Regions from separate parts of the Pseudoalteromonas sp. NC201 genome, predicted to be linked through region 1. Evidence: predicted binding sites of a transcription regulator. Region 1 holds the regulator's gene; the other holds the start of a gene.
What was found. Region 1 encodes sigma-54, which starts transcription at its own class of promoters, with help from an activator protein. Its sites were predicted from a motif close to GTTGGCACGNNNNTNGNNT; they were not measured.
Positions count from the first base shown of each region.

Region 2: PNC201_RS20205 (manganese efflux pump MntP) is a predicted target of sigma-54. The motif match lies at 2,576-2,594, and genes of this name have one in related genera.

Region 1 covers NZ_CP022522.1:419,334-427,508, reverse strand. The annotation lists gene PNC201_RS01815 (ATP-binding cassette domain-containing protein) at 1-537, opposite strand, end outside; gene PNC201_RS01810 (calcium/sodium antiporter) at 712-1,671, shown strand; gene PNC201_RS01805 (KpsF/GutQ family sugar-phosphate isomerase) at 1,681-2,652, shown strand; gene kdsC (3-deoxy-manno-octulosonate-8-phosphatase KdsC) at 2,652-3,203, shown strand; gene lptC (LPS export ABC transporter periplasmic protein LptC) at 3,200-3,754, shown strand; gene lptA (lipopolysaccharide transport periplasmic protein LptA) at 3,744-4,286, shown strand; gene lptB (LPS export ABC transporter ATP-binding protein) at 4,286-5,011, shown strand; gene PNC201_RS01780 (RNA polymerase factor sigma-54) at 5,058-6,557, shown strand; gene hpf (ribosome hibernation promoting factor) at 6,587-6,874, shown strand; gene ptsN (PTS IIA-like nitrogen regulatory protein PtsN) at 6,876-7,334, shown strand; gene rapZ (RNase adapter RapZ) at 7,327-8,175, shown strand, end outside.
Region 2 covers NZ_CP022523.1:518,981-527,155, forward strand. The annotation lists gene PNC201_RS20195 (M3 family metallopeptidase) at 1-761, shown strand, start outside; gene PNC201_RS20200 (LiaF domain-containing protein) at 824-1,501, opposite strand; gene PNC201_RS20205 (manganese efflux pump MntP) at 1,945-2,508, opposite strand; yybP-ykoY riboswitch at 2,516-2,686, opposite strand; gene PNC201_RS20210 (GGDEF domain-containing response regulator) at 2,876-3,799, opposite strand; gene PNC201_RS20215 (sensor histidine kinase) at 4,060-5,157, shown strand; gene PNC201_RS20220 (response regulator) at 5,169-5,588, shown strand; gene PNC201_RS20225 (two-component system response regulator) at 5,600-7,330, shown strand; gene PNC201_RS20230 (dihydrolipoyl dehydrogenase) at 7,378-8,175, opposite strand, start outside.

The DNA.
Region 1 (8,175 bases):
AACACCCATGGAGATCGGATCCTGACCTGCAAACGGTTCATCGTACATGATTAATTCAGGATCAAGCGCAATAGAACGCGCTAAAGCCGCACGTCTTGCCATACCACCAGAAAGCTCTGCCGGCATTAAATCTTTTGCACCACGAAGGCCAACCGCTTGGAGTTTCATCAACACCACTAAACGGATTAACTCTTCAGATAATTCAGTATGCTCGCGCAGAGGAAACGCCACATTATCGAACACGCTCATATCAGTAAACAAAGCGCCACTTTGAAATAACATGCTCATGCGCGTTCGAGCTTGGTATAAAGCTGCTCGAGACATGTTAGGGATACTGTTTCCAGCAAAAAGAATATCACCGCTATCAGGCTTAAGCTGACCACCAATCAGTCGCAACATGGTGGTTTTACCAATGCCGCTCGGCCCCATTATTGCGGTAATTTTGCCTTTTGGTACGGAAAAGCTCATGTTTTTGTAGATGATCCTTTCACCCCGAGAGAAGGTTACATCCTTGATTTCTACAATTGACTGCGACAAGTCGCTCTCCAGATCCAGACTATATTCATCCAAGTATGATACTTTTTTTTCAAACAAGATGGAAAATCGTTTTGGTAAAATTTTGTAAGTAGTGAAATGTAACGGTTTGCTTATACTTTCCAGAGCGCTTTTGGTAGTATCTATCGAAATTTTAATCCTATTGGCTAGAGGTTCATGGTTTTATCGTTTGTTATTCTCATTCTTGGCTTTATTGCACTGGTTTGGAGTGCTGACCGCTTTGTTTTTGGTGCGGCCGCTCTTGCACGAAACTTTGGTGTACCAACATTAATTGTTGGTTTAACTATCGTGGCCATGGGTTCTTCAGCACCAGAAATGATGGTTGCTGCGCAAGCCTCTCTTGCAGATAAAACAGACACCGCCGTGGGCAATGCCATAGGTTCTAACATCGCCAATATCTTACTCGTTTTGGGTCTCACCGCGTTATTAAGGCCACTCTCCGTTGGCTCTGGTATTTTGCGCCGCGAAATGCCGCTGTTAGTCGTCGTTTCATTGGCAGCTTGGTATATCGTTAGTGATAACCACTTTAGTTTCGTAGAAGGTGTTTTGTTATTAGTCGGTTTCGCCGCTTTTCTTCTTGCACTTATCATTATCACCAAGCGTGGTGGTGGAGATAATGATGACCCATTTGTCAGTGAAGCCTGTGAAGAAGTGCCAAATAATATTCCAACTCAAAAAGCTGTTTTCTGGTTAATCGTGGGTATGATTTTACTGCCTATTAGCGCGGACTATCTCGTTGGCGCTGCGGTTGATATCGCCAAATATTTTGGCATGAGTGACCTGCTAATAGGATTAACCATTATCGCCGTTGGTACTAGTTTACCCGAGCTTGCTGCTTGTGTTGCTGGTGTACTAAAGAAGGAGGACGATCTAGCGCTTGGCAATATTATTGGTTCGAACATCTTTAATATATTGGCCGTGCTATCCATTGCTGGGATCATTAACCCATCCGTCCTCGACGCCAATATTGCGTCACGTGATATATTTATTATGCTTGGCGCGACACTGCTGCTTATCCTAATGAGCCTCAGCTTAACAGGTCAGCGCCGCATCAACCGCTTGGAAGGTGGCATACTTGTCGCAAGCTTCGTCGGTTATATTTACTACATCATTTGAGGAAGCCTTGTGACAACGAACCCATTTATTGATTCTGCAAATCAAGTTTTTGCTACCGAACTTGCAGCAATAGAAGAAGTGCAACAGTTTGTTGATCAGCAATTTGTAAAAGCCTGTGAAATTATGTTTGGCTGTCAAGGTCGCATCATCGTGATTGGCATGGGTAAGTCCGGCCACATCGGTAACAAAATCGCAGCGACACTCGCAAGTACTGGCAGCCCCGCATTTTTTGTTCATCCAGGTGAAGCAAGTCACGGCGACTTAGGTATGATCACCAAAGATGATGTGGTACTGATGATCTCCAACTCAGGGGAAACCCAAGAGGTGATCTCAATCCTACCTGTAATTAAGCGCTTAGGGGCCCCCGTTATTTCCATGACAGGCAACCCAAGCTCTACAATGGCTCGTAATGCGACGGTTCACCTTTGTGTTAAAGTATCAAAAGAAGCCTGCCCACTAGGACTTGCACCCACGGCCAGCACCACAGCTACGCTAGTGATGGGTGATGCGCTCGCGGTTGCGCTACTTGAAGCCAGAGGCTTTACGGCTGATGATTTTGCACTTTCCCACCCTGGTGGTAGTTTGGGAAGACGTCTACTACTAACCGTTGCTGATGTCATGCATCAAGGGGATGCAATCCCTATGGTCAATAGTCACTGCACAGTCAAAGAAGCTTTATTTGAAATGTCCGCAAAAAGTTTAGGTATGACGGCAATCGTAGATGAAAGCTCGCAATTACAAGGGATTTTTACCGATGGCGACTTGCGCCGTATTATCGAACAAAAGGTCGATATTCACACCACCCCAATCACGCAAGTAATGACGGCTAAAAGTACGACGGCACGCGCCGATATGCTCGCAGCTGAGGTACTCAATATTATGGAAACCAAACGGATTAACGGCTTGATTGTGGTGAACGAAAACAACATTCCGGTTGGCGCCTTGAATACGCAAGATTTACTTAGAGCGGGGGTGCTGTAATGCAATTTGAAGATTTATATCAGACGATTTCAACTGAAGCTTGGGAAAAAGCAAAACAAATCAAATTATTAATTTGCGATATTGATGGCGTATTCTCAGATGGCCGTATATACCTTGGTAACAATGGTGAAGAACTGAAAGCATTTAATACCAAAGACGGGTTTGGTATTAAGGCCTTGATTGATAGTGGTATCGAAGTCGCCGTTATCACAGGTAGACATTCACAAATAGTTCAGCAACGCATGACTAGTTTAAATGTAACTTATATTTACCAAGGTCAAGAAAACAAGTTAGTGGCATATGATGAACTGAAGACTAAGCTCAACCTTAATGATGACGAAATTGCATATATTGGTGATGATGGCCCAGATCTACCCGTAATGGAACGAGTTGGTTTTGCCGTTGCCGTCAATGATGCACATCCTCTTGTTAAACATATCGCCCATTACACGACCTTGATGCCAGGTGGCTTTGGTGCCGTGAGAGAACTAACTGATCTTCTAATGCTCAGCCAAAATCACTTATTGACTTCCAAAGGATCAAGTACATGACCGTATTACGTGTCATCTTACTCATTGTTTTCGCTTCTTTAATGGTATGGATGTGGTCGCCCATGTTTAATCCATCAGAGGCGGATCCAGCAAAAGAAGATGAACCGTTAGCTAAACCCGATTATGTTGCAACCACGCTTCAGCAAACGACCTATAGTGAAAATGGCTTATTAAACTATCAGGTAACTGCTGATAAGATGGAGTTGTATCAAGATCTTGGCTTTAGTCACTTTGAAAAGCCCATTTTCACCTTATATAACGGTGAACAGAATTGGCAAATAAGCGCATTAGAAGCAACCCTATACGAAAACAACACCTTGATATTAGAGGGCAATGTGTTGGCAAAGAATTTAACGCCTAACGCCATGATCACGGATATCAATGCCGATAATGTAAGAGTTGAAATTAAGCAAAAATTGATGAAGTCGGAACACCCTGTCGTTATCAACGGTCCTAGTCTTAGGATCACAGGTAAAGGACTGCATGCGGATCTACAAAAGCAAGTGATCGAACTCATCAACCACACAAAGACAATTTATTATGACCAGTAAAATCATTAACAAACTAGTTTTCATCGGCTTGCTTGCAAGTTCTACTCTAGCAATTGCTGCAGAACAAAATGAAGTCATTATTGATGCTGGCCGTCAGCAAGCTCAACTGCAAAGCAACATCGGTATTTTTGAACAGAATGTTGTTATTATTCATGGCAACAGAAAGATAAATGCCGATCGCCTAGAGGTCCACCGCCGCGCGGAGCTCGGCATTAACAAGCAACTGCTTGTGGCAACTGGCAGCCCTGCCACTTTTAGCGAACGTCAACCCGATGGCAACTTACTAGAAGCCAAAGCAAATGAAATCCGTTACGACGTAGCGAAGGGAACCCTAGTGATTTCTGGTGATGCTGAAATCAATCAAACTGGGCAAAAAATCAATGCTCAAGTCATCACCTATGACATTGAAAAGCAATTGATCAGCGCTGAGCGCTCAGACCAAGAAGACTCTCGAGTAAGAACCATCCTTGTTCCTGTTGATGACAAAAAAGACGCTAAAGAGAAAAAAGCGCAGGAAGAAGGTAACAATTAATGAGCGAGCTCAAAGCAACTGGTCTAGCAAAGAGTTATAAAGGTCGTCAGGTCGTCAAAAATGTTGGTTTAAGTGTTCAGGCTGGCAGTATTGTAGGCTTATTAGGACCAAATGGTGCAGGTAAAACCACTACGTTCTACATGATTGTAGGGTTAGTACCAAGCGACAAAGGCTATATTCAGATTGATGACGAAGATATCACTTTGTTACCGATGCACAGCCGTGCACGACTTGGTATTGGCTATCTACCGCAAGAGTCTTCAATCTTTAGAAAACTCACGGTCTATCAAAATTTGATGGCGATTTTAGAAACTCGAAAAGACTTATCTAAAGTTGAAAGAGAAGCTGAACTAAACGAGTTACTGGATGAGTTTAATATTCAACACATTCGCGACTCACAGGGCATGGCATTGTCGGGAGGCGAAAGAAGACGAGTCGAAATTGCTCGTGCTTTAGCCGCAAACCCTAAGTTTATCCTGTTAGATGAACCTTTTGCTGGTGTTGATCCTATTTCGGTGTTAGATATAAAGACAATCATAGAGCACCTAAAAAACCGTGGTATCGGTGTGCTTATCACCGATCATAACGTTAGAGAAACACTGGACGTATGTGAAAAGGCCTACATCGTTTCACATGGTGAGTTAATCGCTGCAGGCACGCCAGAACATGTTTTGGCAGATCAAACCGTAAGAGATGTCTACCTAGGCGAACAATTCAAGCTATAGTTAAGACGTAGTATTAATAACTGTTAAAAAGGATTGTTAGAGATACATGAGGCAATCATTACAGCTGCGCATGGGGCAGCAACTTACAATGACTCCGCAACTGCAACAAGCCATTCGCTTGCTGCAGCTTAGTACATTGGATCTGCAACAAGAAATACAAGAAGCATTAGACAGCAATCCATTGTTGGAAGTGGAAGAAGGTGATAATACTGACGGCGAAAACGCTGACCAACACAGCCAAGAAAAGAGCCGTGCTGACGACAATCAAGATTCAGCCGATGAAACGCAGGTTAGTGACTATGAGATAGACTCAGATACCGCCATGAGCAAAGACACTGTGAGCGATGACCTTGCCATGGATGTCACTTGGGACGAGTATATGAGTGCAGCGCCTGCTGCAAGCTCAGGTCCACTTCCCGATGACGATAATGTTTATCAAGGGGAAACCTCTGAATCTCTCCACGATTATCTCATGTGGCAACTCGAACTGACACCATTTAGTCCAACAGATAGAGCTATTGCGATTGCGATTATTGAAGCGGTCGACCTGTCAGGCATTCTAACACTGTCTTGCGAAGACATTTTAGAAAGCATTAATGACGAGAATAGCGAAGAGCCTATTGAGCTAGATGAAGTCGAAGCCGTACTCAAACGCATTCAGCTTTTTGACCCTGTCGGTATCGCAGCGCGTAGTTTACAAGAATGCTTATGCATTCAGCTAAACCAATTCGCCCCAGATACCCCATGGATTGCCGAAACAAAAATGATCCTGACAGAGCATATCGACTTGCTTGCCAGCCGTGACTATCGAACTTTGGCTAAGAAAACGCGCCTTAAAGAAGCCGATCTCAAAGAGGTCATGACGTTAATACATAGCCTTAACCCAAAGCCTGCGGCAAGCATTATTCATGAAGAGCCTGAATATGTGATCCCTGACGTATCGGTGAAAAAAGTAAAAGGTCGTTGGGTCGTAGAGCTAAATCCTGATGCTATGCCTAAAATAAGAGTAAATGACCATTACGCTGCGATGTCTAGAACGGCGAAATCCAGTACGGATAGTCAGTTTATTCGCTCACATTTACAAGAAGCAAAGTGGTTTATTAAAAGCTTAGAAAGCCGAAATGATACTTTATTAAAAGTTACCAATTGCATTGTGCAACAACAACAGGCATTCTTTGAACATGGCCCCGAAGCAATGCGCCCTATGGTGCTAAATGATGTTGCTGAAATGGTTGAGATGCATGAGTCCACAATTTCCCGTGTGACAACACAAAAATACATGCATACACCTCGGGGAATATTTGAGCTGAAGTATTTCTTCTCTAGCCATGTAAGTACGGAAAATGGAGGTGAGTGCTCTTCTACAGCAATTAGAGCACTTATCAAAAAGCTGATAGCTGCAGAGAATACCGCGAAGCCATTGAGTGACAGCAAAATTGCAGATATCTTAGCTGAGCAAGGAATTAAGGTAGCGAGACGTACGATTGCAAAATATCGTGAATCCCTAGCCATTCCACCGTCAAATCAGCGTAAAAGCTTGATATAAGACGTAAAACCCAAGAAGGAAAAATGCTTATGCAACTAAATCTAACTGGTCGCCATGTAGAAATTACTGACTCATTAAGAGACTATGTCACCAACAAGTTTGCGAAGCTAGAAAGGCACTTTGATCATATCAATAATGTGCATGTGATCCTTGATGTCGAGAAACTAGTACAAAAAGCAGAAGCAACATTACACGTAAACGGCGGCGAGCTATTTGCATCAACAGAGCATCAAGATATGTATGCCGCAATTGATGGCCTTATCGACAAGCTAGATCGTCAAGTTATTAAACACAAAGAGAAGCTCACTCGACACTAAGATGAAATTAAGTGAATTAGTGAACAAGGACTGCAGTAAAGCTGCGGTCCTTTTTAATAGCAAAAAACGTATTTTAGAATACATCAGCGAACTGGCTCATAGCCAAATTCCAAATACCAGTCAGCATGCTATCTTGGACGCCTTAATGGCGCGAGAGAAATTAGGCAGCACAGGGATCGGTAAAGGCATTGCCATTCCCCATGGTCGACTTGAAGGTTTGGATAAAATCCTTGCAATGGTGCTTGTCAGCGAGCAAGGGATCCAGTTTGAAGCCATAGATAAGCAGCCTGTCGATATTTTTGTCGCGTTCATCGTACCTGAAGGTGATAATCAACAGCACCTGAAGACCTTAGCGGCGATTGCTGATACACTCAAAGACAAGTCTTTTTGCAAAATGCTTAGGCAAGCAAAAAGTGATGATGAGTTATATGCAGTGATCCAAGGTGAACTTGATGAGTGATGAAGAAAAAGGACTCGAGCTTATCATTATCAGTGGCCGCTCAGGCTCTGGTAAATCTGTAGCGCTTCGAGTATTGGAAGACTTAGGCTACTATTGTGTGGATAACATTCCGGTCAATTTGCTGCCGTCTTTAGTCCGCAGTGTTTCGGACAATTATAATAAAATTGCAGTCAGTATTGATGTTAGAAACTTACCTAAAGAACAGGACGAGTTTAATGACATTCTTGAATACTTACCAGGCTTTGCCAAACCTACCCTGTTTTATTTAGACAGTGACGATCAAACCCTGATAAAGCGCTTCTCAGAAACACGCCGTTTGCACCCTCTTTCACTGCATAATCTTCCATTAGATGTTGCGATAAAGAAAGAACGGGAATTGTTAGACGTGCTGATCACTCGCGCCGATTTTCTCATTGATACTACAGGCCTGAGCGTTCATCAACTTGCAGAAGATATCCGCGAAAAAATCTTAGGTAAAAAAGACAAACAACTCATTATTACCTTTGAATCTTTCGGCTTTAAACACGGCATCCCAAAACAAGCGGATTACGTTTTTGATGCGCGCTTTTTACCCAACCCACATTGGGAGCCTGAGCTTAAGCCGCTAACTGGCTTAGATCAACCAGTCAAAGACTATTTGTCGAGTCACAGCATCGTGCAAAAGTTTACTTGGCAGATCCAAACCTTCGTACAAACTTGGTTACCACACTTAGAGCGTAACAATCGCAGTTATCTAACGATCGCAATAGGATGTACAGGTGGGCAACATCGCTCGGTATACTTAGCGCAAACCATTGGTGAACGTTTTGCTAAAACCCATCCCAACGTCAAAATTCGTCAC
Region 2 (8,175 bases), on a different replicon from region 1:
GTAGCCATACAACATTTGATGGTAAAACAAATGTGCTTAGCTCAAACAACTCCAACTTTGTGAAAGCACCAGAAGGTGAAGCGACCTTAATTTCTTGGTCAGATGCAGAAACCTATTTCCACGAGTTTGGTCACGCGCTGCATGCGCTTTCATCAAACGTGAAGTACCCAAGTTCAAACTCTGGTGTGCGCGACTACACTGAGTTCCAATCTCAGCTATTGGAGCGTTGGTTGGCAACGGACGAAGTGATCAATCGTTACTTAGTTCACTATAAAACAGGCAAACCTATGCCTAAAGCGCTAATCGAGAAAATCAAGAAGTCAGCAACCTTTAACCAAGGTTTCGCGACGACTGAATACCTTGGTTCGGCTATTATGGATATGCTTTTCCATACCACAGATCCTGACAAGATTGGCGACCCTGTTGCATTCGAAAAGTCTCAGTTAGGTGCGCTAGGCATGCCGGACGAGGTCGTGATGCGTCATCGTACGACTCACTTTGGTCACGTATTCTCAGGTGAAGGTTATTCAGCGGGTTACTACGGTTACCTGTGGGCTGAGGTATTAACTTCTGATGCAGCAGAAGCGTTTGCAGAAGCGCCAGGTGGCTTCTACGACAAAGACGTTGCACAGCGTTTAGTGGATTACCTATTCTCAGTTCGCAACTCAATGGATCCAGCAGAAGCGTATCGCAAGTTTAGAGGCCGTGACGCTGAAGTTGAAGCGCTTATGCGTGATAGAGGCTTTCCGGTAGAGAAGTAAAAAGTTTACTCTGCTATTTGGATAATAAAAAACCCCTGAACCAAGGGGTTTTTTATTAAGCTTTAGCTTTTGGATTTTGTGCCGTCACCAAATAGGGATTTAAGGCCATCGGCAAATTGCTTTATTTGTGCTTTCATTGAGCGCTTTACGCTAATTTCAATGCTACCCAAAATCATTCTACCGTGAACATAAATTCGTGGACGCTGTTTCACCTGCCCTGCAGATGCAAGCGTATTTCTAGTGTTTTCTACTGAACCCATAATATTACGAATATCGGTGACGACATCGACTGTGTCTGGTACGAAGATTTCATCACTGCCTAAAATGCAATCTATATAAATATGTACTTCAGGGTGACTAAAAATTGCGTTGGTAAAATCTAGTTCCAAGCTGCCAAGGTAATTTTTTAGTTGGATCTCTTTAGGTACGATCCACTCGCCACTGCGATGGTTGGAACTAAGTATAGAGGTAATGCTTATCGCCTCAGCACCATCTACGCTTGAGGTAAATTTTGGACCCAAACGAGCGGCTTTTTCGCTGTGATATCTTGCATCCGACTTTAGCGGTAAATCAGCACTAAGTGCTGCAATTTGTTCTTGTTCGTTCAGGTCGTATGCTTTATCCAATCGTCTCTCGAATGCATCAGCCGAAAGCTCACCGTGGCTGTAATTTAGAATTAACTGGTCAATCACCTCTTCCCTAACGGATTCGAGAGGCCTATCTTTTAATGGTACAGACATATGGTTGGTTCCGTTCTCTTGATTTATGCTTATAGAAGCAACAACCAAGCCAACATTAAATCATTTATAAAACAAGTGGTTAGTGTTTTTTAATATCAACTTACTCTATTTATTTACTAATATTTAGTTGTACAAAATAGTATTTGGTCAAAATTACCACTATTAGATGGCAGGCAACGCAGTAGCGCAGGTGTAGTTTGATATTGTCAGTCACTTTGCTATGGTAGTAGGTGTTCGCAAAACAACCAAAGGAGATTAGTTATGGCGAAGAAAAGCGATGTCAAAGCGCTTAAAAAAGAGCTGAAAGCGCGTAAAGCAAAGATTGAAAAGCATGAAGCAAAAATCAAAAAGCTGAAAAAAGCGATTAAAAAGGCTTAAAAGCCAAGTAGCCCTAACGTAAAGGGATAAGCAAGTGAGCGGTAAATATACCGCTCTTTTTGCGATTAAATCGAAAGATGGCTATATAGCAACCAAGTTCCCACACAGATTAAGATCACCCCACCAAAGGTTTCAGCTCGACTACCAAGGAACTTTCCAGCCGAATGCCCAATCATCACACCAATTGTTACCATCATGGTGGTGGCAAGGCCAATGAGCGAAGCGGCGAGCCATATATTCACATCAACAAATGCGAGACTGACACCGACAGCCATTGCATCAATACTGGTACCAAACGCTGTGATAATGGTTTTTAACCAAGGTTGCTTTGCGTGCTGTGCTGGCGCATCGTCATTACCCTTAAGGCTCTCATAAATCATATGAGCGCCAAGTCCTAACAGTAAGATAAAGGCAATCCAGTGATCCCAAGCCTCGACATAGCCAGCTGCAGATTGTCCTATTAACCAGCCAATCAGCGGCGTACAGGCTTCAATAACACCAAAAATGAGGCCGATTTTTATGGCTTCGGTAAGCCGAGGTGATTTTAGGCTGGCGCCTTTACCGATTGCCGCGGCAAACGCATCGGTAGACATGGCGTATGCTAACAGTAGCAGGGTGACGAAATTCATTTACATTGCTCCGGTCGGGCGATTTGAGTCCACGACATATCCACACGCCCGACCACAGGCATGGATATATCGATGGTCTCGCCAACCGAGAGGTGTCCGCACCATGGCATTTTGGCCAATTATGTTGATACGAACTCTTCCGAGCATTGGAAGCAGGCTACTCCCCAACGAGTTGCGATAATATCAAGAATTGTTCTAAATAGAAATCTAAGTTTATAGCTAGCTCTACACGATATGGTGAATGAGTTGGCTCCATTTTTAGTTATTTATCTTATAGCAATACACTAAAGCAGCTCCCTTTTCCTAATTCAGAGGTTGCGCTGATCCGTATGGAAACGGTCACCACTTACTATGGTGATAACAGCTGCTAGCTTGCCTCTCCAAACACTCGATTTTTACCATTCTTTTTAGCTTCATATAGCGCGTTATCTGCTCTTTCTACTAACTCTTCAACAGTTTGATTGATATTATCCTCACTAAGTGAAGCGACACCAGCACTAACCGATACAGCTTTTAGTGGTGAAAGTTTATGTTCAATAGCGGTTTCGAAGAAGGTTTGTACCACTCTTTGCGCGATCTCTAAGGCGAAAGAATAGGGTGTGTTTGGCAGTAAGATGGCAAACTCTTCACCGCCGTACCTGTACAGCGCATCCATAGGTCGACGAATATGATTTTTGGCGGTGCTTACAAAAACCTTCAAGACATCATCACCCATCAAATGACCATATTCGTCGTTATAGAGCTTAAAATAATCAACATCCAACATTACGACACTAAGCGGGCTAATGGAGCGCTTTGCACCGCGATAGTGGCGCTCCAAGTCAGTATCAAATAATCTGCGATTAAACGCTTCAGTAAGCCCGTCAACGTATGAATACTCTCTAAGTTGATCGGCTTGCTTTTTATACTTTAGGTGGGTAAGTACGCGATTAAACAGCGTGCGTGCTACTATTGGTTTACTGATGAAATCGACCGCACCTGCATCCCAGCACATTTCTTGCTGATTTTCTTTAATGTTGGATGTCACAAATATGACAGGAATTCGGGCGGTTATTGGATCTTTTTGAAGCTCTGTACAAGCCTCTATACCCGTTATCCCTTCTAGCATCCAGTCCATTAGGATTAAATCTGGCAATGCAAGTTTTACATATTCCAAGGCCTTCTCAGCACTTTCAAAAGCGACGACTTTGCATATGTCTTCTAAACATGCGCATAGCACCTTTTGAGTGAGTGGCGAATCTTCTACGACTACTATGGTACAGTTATTTAGTTCTACTACATCTTCAAACATGCTATTGCCTTTATTCCTGTTTCAGGCTTAGATTGTGTGCTATGTCTTTATGTTTAAAAAGTCAAAGTGCACTTATGTTGCTATTAACAGGATTAATATTAGGTAAGTATCGCACTGTAAATAAAGCATCTGGCACGAATAATAGTGTAGACATTTTTGTGATGAAGCACACTTGTTATTTAACATTTCCATTACTTTTATCTTGAATAATATCGCTTTCCTACTATAGATCTTATTACCTGTTCCCAATGTAAATTCCTATGACAGACTCAACCCCACTTGAGAAAGCAGACAGATTTGTTGGTGATGATTCTCTTTCCGATTTAATTTTTGACAATATTCCGGACTACGCCTTTATCAAAGATGATCAGCTTAGGATCGTAAAAGCGAACAGTGCTTTTCGCTCCATGTATCCAGAAGAAGCCAGAGAGAAAATTATTGGCTACACCACACTTGACTCTTATCAACCAGAAGAAGTAGAAGAGTTTATCAAAGATGATAAAAAAGCCTTGGAAACAGGGTATGCAGAGTGTTTGGAGATTATCAATTTCCCAGATGGTGGCGTAAGAACATTATTTACTCGCAAAAAGCGATTCTATGATGCCAATGGCGCGACGTTTATTTTAGGACTTTCCAGTGACGTGACCGAAAGGGAGCATCTTGTCGCTCAATTAAAGCGCTCCAATGAAGCCTTAGACGAATTTGCTTATATTGCCTCTCACGATTTAAAAGCGCCACTCAATGCGATTTCCAAGTTGGTAACTTGGATTGATGAAGACTACGGCGATGAGTTACCCGAAGGCGCTAAGGAGAATTTTGATTTAATTCAACAACGTGTATCAAGAATGAGTAAATTGCTCCATGACTTGCTGATTTACTCTCGGGTAAATCGAAAGCATAGCGAAAACGAAACGTTTGAATTCAGCGAGTTTACAAAAGAGATATATGACTCTATTGATATTGAGGCGAAGCTGAAATTGGAATGCACTTCTTTAATTGTCACCTTACCAAAAACTGCACTTGAAGTAGTTACCCGCAATTTAATTAGCAACTCGCTTAAACACCACGACTGTGAAAATGGCTCACTAATAATCCACGTTAAAGAAAGCCCAGAAGAGTATGAAATACATTTTATTGACGATGGACCGGGGATCCCACCTGAGTATAGGGAGAAAGTATTTGAAATGTTCCAAACGCTTAAACCTAGAGATCAACAAGAAGGTAGTGGTATGGGTTTGGCAATCATTAAAAAAGTGCTCAATTTCTATGGCGGCTCGGTCGACATTGTGGATAGCAATGTTGGTACTGAGTTTGTGATCAAGTGGCCAAAAGTAGATACCAGAGTTAACCCAAATTAGGTATTCAGTTTATGCAAAATAATGATATTACAGTGCTGGTCGTCGAGGATGATGACATTGACTATATGACCGTAAAACGCAGTTTTGCAAAGCGTAAGATAATGAACCCTATGGTTCGGGCAATTGATGGCGTTGAAGCGTTAGAATTCTTACAGACTAAAAAAATAGAGTATCCATTTATTGTTCTATTAGATTTAAAAATGCCTCGCATGGGTGGGCTTGAGTTTTTAGGTAAGTTGAGGGATGACCCAGAGTTAAAAGATACGGTTGTGTTCGTACTCACCACTTCGAAAGATGAAGATGATATTCATCATAGTTATGAAAAAAACGTAGCAGGATATTTTTTAAAAGAAGAAGCAAGTAACTCAATGATGAGCCTTGTTGATATGTTGGATGGATATTGGCGAATTGTACAGTTTCCAACTAAGTAATGAGGTTGTAAATGAACATATTGCTCGTTGATGATGATGTGGTTGACCGAAAGATGATCCGCCGTTCCTTAGTGAAAGGCGGGATTGAACATCATTTGACAGAAGTTAGTACAGTAGAAGAAGGAATATTTGCGCTAGAAGAGCTTTGCTTCGACCTATTATTACTGGATTACAATATGCCGTCCAAAAATGGTGTGGACTTACTCATCGAACTTAAGCGTATTAACCATATTAAAGATTTAACCATAGTCATGATCAGCAATTCGCATTCTGAAGAGTTGGTTTTGAAATGTCTAGATTTGGGCGTACAGGACTTTCTACTCAAAGAAGAAGTCACCGCATCGCTCTTGAGCCGGTCTATTATCCAAGCAAGGAAACGCTTTGAGCTAGAAAGTCAACTGCATAAAAGCTACCTGCAAGTAAAGCAGATGGCTGAACGCGACTCATTGACGGGGTTGTATAATCGTTACTATTTTGAAGAAACCTGCCAGCGGCTGATGCAAGCCGATAAAAAGCGCTATAAGTGTGCAGGGATCCTTGTCGTTGATATCGTCGATTTTAAAAAGATAAACGACCGCTTTGGCCATGAAATCGCTGATCAACTTTTACTTGAACTAGGAGCAAGCTTTAAGAGGCATACCAAGCAAGAAGATATTGTCAGTCGTTTTGGTGGAGACGAGTTTGCTTGTTTGATGGTGTCTTGTGACAACCCGCTTCAAATTAAAATAGAAGCTGAAAAGCTTATCCGGTTACTAAGCCGAAGCTATTCAATCTATGAGTTGGACATCTACTGCCAAGTAAGAATGGGAATTTCTCTTTACCCACTTAATGGTAATAATGCTGATGACTTAATACGTTTTGCTGATATTGCACTATTTAGGGCTAAATCTTCCCAAAGTGCGATGGCGTGCATTTTCGAAGATAATATGCAGACTGAGTTCCAAATGAAGTATAACGTGGAGCAAGACTTAAGAGGAGCGATAGAGAGGCAAGAGTTAGAGTTGGCATTTCAGCCGATTGTCGATATTCAGCAGGCCAAAGTCGCGTCTCTCGAAGCGTTGATCCGATGGCCTACTGCAAAATACACAAGTAGTCCTCAAGAGTTTATTACAATAGCTGAAGAGTCAAAGCTCATAGAACCGTTGGGAAAGTGGATTATTGAGCACGCGATCACCACATTGAAGCAGATACAAACAAAGTGCGGATATCCTATTCGTTTAGCAATAAACCTGTCGCCATTACAGCTCGGAGACATTTCTCTACCAGCATTTATCAATGATTGTCTAAAACGAGTCGATATTGATGGTACTTTATTTACCTTTGAGCTAACAGAAACTGCGCTTTTGGATGAAAGTGAACGGGTAACATCAAGCCTAAGCCGCATCAAAGAACTAGGCTGCAAGATTGCGCTAGATGATTTTGGAACGGGCTATTCTTCAATATCACATTTGCTCAATTATCCAATTGATATTGTCAAAGTGGATAAATCGCTTACCGACAGAATTGATGTAGACGATAGAGGGAAAAGGATATTTAAGGGTTTGATTGATATGCTTAAGAGCCTACAATTGAGCATTGTTGTTGAAGGTGTTGAGAACTATCAGCAGTATTATGTGTGCAAAGAAGCACGAGTAGATAAAATTCAGGGGTATTACTTTTCGAGCCCTGTTTCCGAAAAGTCCGTAGTGAAAACGATAAAAGCGGTAAATAGAGAGCTCGCCAGAGAATTTAAAGCAACGTAGTAAAAAGATAAAGCCAGCAGTTACGGCCGGCTCCAGCAATGTTTGTATTAAGCGCCTGGACCACATTCCAAGCAGTGCTTGATAATATCCGGGCCAAACTTCAAGTTTGCATTTAGATTTCGCAGTGCCGTTCTTAGGCCTTCTTCTATCACTGGGTGGTAGAAAGGCATTTCGAGCATTTGTGGCACGGTCATCTTGTTTTGTAGCGCCCAAGCAAGTAAATGCGCCATATGCTCAGCAGCAGGGCCGACAAATTCGGCACCTAAGAATAATCCGGTGCCTTGCTCAGCGTAGACTCGCATATGGCCTTTGTTTTTTAACATCACGCGGCTGCGGCCTTGGTTTTCAAAGCTTACCTCTCCGATGGCAAAGCAGCCACAATTGCCATATTGCTTTTCCAACTCTTTATAACTTGCTCCAACCATGGCAATTTGTGGGTCGCTAAATACCGCCGCAAGCTTTGCACGGCGCAGTCCCACTCTCACATCGGGGAAGCGACCGGCATTTTCACCTGCAATCGTGCCTTGATCTGCGGCTTCATGTAGAAGCGGGATCTGGTTGCTGGCATCACCTGCAATAAAAATGGGGGCGTTACCTGAGCCATCAATACATTGCATGGTATGTGGGTCGGCTAGCGGTACGCCTCGGTCATCAAGCTCTAGCGTGGTATTTTCTAGCCCTAAGTTATCAACATTGGGCACACGACCTGTGGCTGCCAACACATAGTCAAACTGCTCGGTTTGCGGTTTCCCTTGTTTGTCAATGTAGGTAAGCTCGGCTTTGTCACCGACCTGTTTCATATCTGATACTTTGGCATCTGTGTCGAGGTAAAACTCATCACTGAA